Tolumonas auensis DSM 9187: one gene and its partner. Each later gene encodes a partner of the first gene's protein in a complex. Links are inferred from orthologs where the notes say so. Each region holds a gene or a part of one and is shown on either strand. Other genes may lie near its edges.

Region 1 (3,082 bases):
CCATATAAACAGCAGCGTTTGCCTGAGAACCAGAGTGTGGCTGCACGTTAGCATAGACAGCACCGAACAGTGCTTTAGCTCGTTCAATAGCCAGAGTTTCAGTCTTATCAACAAACTCACAACCACCGTAATAACGTTTGCCCGGATAACCTTCGGCATATTTATTGGTTAATTGTGATCCCTGTGCTTGCATTACACGTGGGCTGGTGTAGTTTTCAGAAGCAATCAGTTCGATATGCTCTTCCTGACGCTGTGTTTCCTCCACAATTGAAGCCCACAGCTCCGGATCATAATCGGCGATGTTCATATCACGCTTCAGCATTATTAAGTGTCTCCTGACTCATGGCGTCATGTTAGGGTATTGTTATATTCTACCCTGCCTGACATCCGGGCGCATCAATAAAGCGACTCTTTTTACAAAGTAGCGGCCACCAATTAGTTGTCTCTCTGACAAAGACGCTATTGGCCATTTTTTGCTATTTTTCCTACGAAAATGCTGACAACGTACAAGAATCTACGGTAATCTTGCCAATCAACACGAAAACAATCATCTTCCGGATAGTTTTTGAACAATACCAGTCCGGAAATTGATTAAAATGAAAGATAGCTGCATATTTGCAGAGGATAGCGACTCAATGACTGCAAAGTTCCGCATTTTAGTGCTTAACGGCCCTAACCTGAATTTGCTGGGAAAACGTGAGCCAGGCATCTACGGCGCCGCAACACTTGACGACATTGTCGGTCGTTTGCAACAACTGGCTGCTGAGCTGGATGTTGAACTGACCCATAAACAATCCAACGCTGAATATGAACTGGTCGATACCATTCATCAGGCGATGGGGACAGTCGATTTTATCCTTATCAATCCGGCAGCCTTCACTCATACCAGCGTTGCGATCCGCGATGCTTTACTGGGTGTTGCCATTCCATTTATCGAAATTCATTTATCGAATGTTCATGCCCGTGAACCTTTCCGTCATCACTCCTTTTTATCTGATGTAGCCAAAGGCGTGATCTGTGGTCTGGGAGCTGATGGGTATGAATTCGCACTTACCGCGGCCGTCCGTCATCTGGAACGGTCATCCAATAATTGAACAAGCAGAAGAAGTTGAACTGAGAATGCAAATGGACATCCGTAAAATCAAAAAACTGATCGAGCTGGTTGAAGAATCCGGCATTGCTGAACTGGAAATCACCGAAGGTGAAGAATCGGTTCGCATCAGTCGCGCAGTCAGCGGTCAGGTTGCACCAATGATCAATTTCGCACCACAAGCAGCGCCTGTTGCCGCAGCAGCGCCGGTAGCGAATACCGCAGCACCAGCCGCAGAAGCAGTAAGTGGTTATACCCTGCGCTCTCCGATGGTTGGTACTTTCTACCGTTCTTCAGGCCCGGATGCAAAAGCATTTGTTGAAGTTGGCCAGTCGGTAAAAGTGGGCGATCCACTGTGTATCGTAGAAGCTATGAAGATGATGAACCAGATCCAGTCTGACAAAGCTGGTGTGGTAAAAAGCATTCTGGTTGAAAACGGCGATACCGTTGAGTTTGATCAGCCTCTGTTTATCATCGAATAAGAGAGCTCGTTATGTTGGATAAAATTGTCATCGCTAACCGTGGTGAAATAGCTCTGCGCATCCTGCGTGCGTGTAAAGAGCTCGGCATCAAAACGGTAGCAGTGCATTCCACCGCAGACCGCGATCTGAAACACGTTAAGCTGGCAGATGAAACCATTTGCATTGGTAAACCGTCCGCGAAAGATTCTTATCTGAACGTGCCTTCGATTATTGCAGCAGCGGAAGTGACCGGCGCAGTGGCTATCCACCCCGGTTACGGCTTCTTGTCTGAAAATGCAGACTTTGCAGAACAGGTAGAAAAGTCCGGCTTTATTTTCGTCGGCCCGAAAGCTGAAACTATTCGTCTGATGGGCGATAAAGTGTCAGCAATTGAAGCGATGAAAAAAGCAGGCGTGCCGTGTGTACCTGGTTCAGGTGGCCCGATTGGCGAAGATGCCAAACAAAACGCCGCCATTGCGAAACGTATCGGCTATCCGGTGATCATCAAGGCTGCCGGTGGTGGTGGTGGTCGCGGTATGCGTGTTGTACGCAACGAAGAAGAACTGCAAAACTCTGTTGCGCTGACTAAGTCAGAAGCGGGTCAGTTCTTTGGCAACGACATGGTCTACATGGAAAAATATCTGGAAAATCCTCGTCATATCGAGATCCAGGTATTAGCCGATGGTCAGGGCAATGCCATCTATCTGGGTGAACGTGATTGCTCTATGCAACGCCGTCACCAGAAAGTATTAGAAGAAGCGCCAGCACCAGGCATTACGGAAGATATGCGTCGTTACATCGGCGAACGTTGTGTTCGTGCTTGTATCGAGATTAACTACCGTGGCGCCGGCACGTTTGAATTCCTGTATGAAAACGGTGAGTTCTATTTCATCGAAATGAACACCCGTATTCAGGTAGAACATCCGGTGACAGAAATGATCACGGGTGTGGATCTGATCAAGGAGCAGCTGAAAATTGCTGCGGGTCAGCCACTGTCTATCAAACAGGATGAAATTCATATTCGCGGTCATGCGATTGAATGCCGTATCAACGCAGAAGATCCACAAACTTTCCTGCCAGCTCCGGGCAAGATCCAGTGGTTCCATGCACCGGGTGGTTTAGGCGTCCGCTGGGATTCTCATATCTATTCCGGCTATACCGTACCGCCGCATTACGATTCAATGATCGGGAAACTGATCTGCTACGGTGAAAACCGGGATATCGCAATCGCGCGTATGCGTCAGGCACTGGATGAGATTGTGGTGGAAGGGATCAAAACCAACATTCCGCTGCATAAAGAGATCCTGCGGGACGAAAACTTCCACAGTGGTGGCACTAATATCCACTATCTGCACAAGAAGTTAGGACTGTAAGTCTCTATCAATCGCTAAGGCCGCGTTCAAACGCGGCCTTTTTTATGCGATCAACGTCACGATTTACCCTGCTATTTTTCTCATCATGAGTTAAAATGATACAACGCTCACAGATTTTTTAAGTGTTATGGTATCTATCCAGTCAGATGACAATCAAC
Region 2 (3,105 bases), 1.0 Mb from region 1 along the record:
CCGGATAAATCAGCCAGATGCCAGGCAGATACATATGGCACAACATGCTGCAGTGTATGCGCTATGTCTTTATCTTTAAGCATACCGACTACGGCAATTATTTTGTCTGCTTTTTGCTTTTCTAATTGCATTGCCAGGTAACGGGCAGCATGAGGATTATGCGCAACATCAATAATCACCGTTGGATGATTCTGTAATGTCTGGAATCGGCCAGCTAATTGAGCATTTTCCAATCCGGACCGGATAGCACTTTCAGATACCGATAAAGGAACATGTTCCAGGACTGCCAGTACGGTTGCCGCATTCTGTAGTGGCAAAGCCGGAACAGGTAAATCAGTAAATTGCCAGTGCTGGCCAGTGAATGTCCATTTATCTTCTGTTAGCTGGTAACTGAATTGTTCACCAACCGTGTATAGCTGAGCATTAATTTGGTTTACTGCTGCATATAATGTTTGCGGAGGATTAGGTTCACCACAAATTGCCGGTTTTTCTGAACGATAGATGCCCGCTTTTTCTGTAGCAATTGCATCTCTGGTATTACCGAGCCAATCGCAATGGTCCAAATCAATACTGGTAATGACAGATATATCAGCATCAATAATATTAGTGGCATCAAGCCGGCCACCCAGTCCCACTTCAAGAAGAATGACATCAGGCTGGTATTTTTTAAAAACGGCAAACGCCGCGAGTGTTCCGAATTCAAAGAAAGTCAGGCTGATGTCTGCTCGTTTCTGTTCAATGTCTGCGAACGCAAAGCACAAATCTTCATCACTGACTTCATGACCATTTATTTTCACCCGCTCGTTATAACGCAGCAAATGCGGGGATGCATAAACGCCCGTTGTATATCCGGCGGCCTGTAAAATACTGGCCAGCATCGCACAGGTAGAGCCTTTACCATTTGTACCACCTACGGTGATTACAATGCCCGGTAATTGCGTTAAAGCTGCTCTTTCTGCCACCGTTTTGACACGCTGCAACCCCAGCTCAATTTGCTGAGGATGTATCTGCTCTAAATAAGAAAGCCAGTCGGATAAAGACTGGCTTTGAGTCATGACTGGCAATGTCATGCGTGACTTTCCCCGATAACGCTCAGATTCATAAATTTACTCAGAATTGAGGCTAATTTATCGCGCATATCACGTCGATCGACAATCATGTCAATAGCACCCTTTTCCAGCAAAAATTCTGAACGCTGGAATCCTTCAGGCAATTTTTCACGCACTGTCTGTTCAATAACACGAGGACCAGCGAAACCAATCAATGCTTTGGGTTCACCCACGTTAATATCACCCAACATAGCAAAGCTGGCAGAAACACCGCCCATCGTTGGATCTGTCAGAACGGAGATATAAGGCAAACCTTCTTCGCTTAAACGCTCCAGTGCAGCACTGGTTTTGGCCATCTGCATCAGAGAGAACAGAGCTTCCTGCATACGTGCGCCACCGGATGCTGAAAAACAAATCATACCACGACGCTCTTTAATGCATTCTTCCACTGCGCGCACAAAACGGGCACCCACTACAGAGCCCATTGAACCGCCCATGAATGCGAATTCAAATGCACAAGCTACAACAGGAACACCTTTGACAGTTCCTTTCATGACAACCAGTGCATCTTTTTCATTAGTATCTTTCTGAGCTGAAGTCAGACGATCTTTGTATTTTTTTGAATCTTTGAATTTCAGAATATCCTGCGGCTCAAGTTCAGCGCCCAACTCGCTGCGATTATTAACGTCAAGAAAACGCTCTAACCGGGCTCTGGCACCAATCCGCATGTGATGACCACACTTAGGACAAACAGATAAACTACGTTCTACTTCGGCTTTGTATAATACCTGCTCGCACCCATCGCATTTCGTCCAGATACCTTCAGGTATGTTGTGACGACGAGAGTTATCGCTTTTGGGAAGAATCTTTTCAAGCCAGCTCATGGGATTCCTTACTTTAGTCTTAACACGACCAAAACTTACTGATTAATCTCGTTTTGATCGATAGCATATCAACCGTGCATTAAAGCACAAAAGACACAATTTGTTTACTTATCGTTATAATTTATGCGTTAAACCATAACGGCCCTAACGGTGGTTTAGGTAACCCGTAATGAAGTGGGTATGTAACATCCACCAGGTACAAACCTTCAGCTTTTGCTGTGGCACCTGACACCGTTCTGTCTTTGGCGTCCAGTATTTCACCAATCCATTCCTTTGGTTTTTCACCAGTACCAACAAGCAATAATGAACCCATAATATTTCTGACCATGTGATGCAGAAATGCATTCGCCTGAATATCCAGAATGACATAACTTCCGGCCCGATGAACCGACAGGGACATAATATTCCGGAATGGCGTATTGGATTGGCATTGTGCAGCACGGAATGATGTGAAGTCACGCTCACCCAGTAAAAGCTGACCCGCCTCATTCATCTGATCTGCATTCAGCGGATGATAGTAGTGACTGACACCTTTTGCCAGAATACCGGGACGAAGCGGTTCATTATAAATGATATAGCGATACCGGCGTGCTGTAGCAGAAAAACGGGCATGAAAATTATCATCAACAACATGAGCCCAACGTACTGCAATATCATCCGGAAGCTGTGCATTTATACCCAGCGTCCAGGCGGACATTTGCCGGTTGGCTGTTGTATCGAAATGAATCACCTGCCCTGTCGCATTGACCCCGGCATCTGTGCGCCCTGCGCACTGTATTTCTACAGGATGATTAGCGACCCGCGATAATGCAGTTTCCAACTCTTGCTGAACACTGTTTACTTCCCGCTGTCGCTGCCAACCATAGTAGTCAGCACCGAAATACTCTATACCTAGCGCAATACGCATATTTTTCTCCGAACTTTATCGCGCGGGATTATACGTCAGCAAGAGATAAAAAAAAGTGGTGATCTCGGTCACCACTTTTTATATTTATTTATACAATCCGGGAAAGTAATTTTTCAGCCTCTTTTATCTGTTCGCTGCTACCCATAGCCTGCACTTCAAGCAATAACACTTTAGCATTCGCTTTATCATCAATTTCGAGATAGGCACGGGCCAGATCAAGTTTGGCGCCGACACCGCCATCATCGTCAATATCAATACCATCGTG

Evidence for each region.
Region 2: the proteins of accB (region 1) and accD are in contact, whole or in part, in a solved structure (PDB 8UXZ), measured with the Escherichia coli proteins. The link is inferred for Tolumonas auensis DSM 9187 from one-to-one orthologs.

Annotation. Positions count from the first base shown.
Region 1 is NC_012691.1:2,757,136-2,760,217, forward strand. Bases 101-2,848 are described here. They hold accB (acetyl-CoA carboxylase biotin carboxyl carrier protein), read left to right. Parts: upstream 101-1,125; coding sequence 1,126-1,572; downstream 1,573-2,848. Other genes in these bases: glyA (serine hydroxymethyltransferase), read right to left, coding at 101-322; aroQ (type II 3-dehydroquinate dehydratase), read left to right, coding at 636-1,094; accC (acetyl-CoA carboxylase biotin carboxylase subunit), read left to right, coding at 1,584-2,848. Also shown: more of glyA, read right to left, coding at 1-100; more of accC, read left to right, coding at 2,849-2,924; TOLA_RS12885 (PTS sugar transporter subunit IIB), read left to right, coding at 3,052-3,082. UniProt on the Escherichia coli protein: This protein is a component of the acetyl coenzyme A carboxylase complex; first, biotin carboxylase catalyzes the carboxylation of the carrier protein and then the transcarboxylase transfers the carboxyl group to form malonyl-CoA.
Region 2 is NC_012691.1:1,730,915-1,734,019, forward strand. The notes cover bases 1-2,771. They hold accD (acetyl-CoA carboxylase, carboxyltransferase subunit beta), read right to left. Parts: upstream 1,934-2,771; coding sequence 1,067-1,933; downstream 1-1,066. Other genes in these bases: folC (bifunctional tetrahydrofolate synthase/dihydrofolate synthase), read right to left, coding at 1-1,070; truA (tRNA pseudouridine(38-40) synthase TruA), read right to left, coding at 2,055-2,771. Also shown: more of truA, read right to left, coding at 2,772-2,840; TOLA_RS08000 (FimV/HubP family polar landmark protein), read right to left, coding at 2,929-3,105.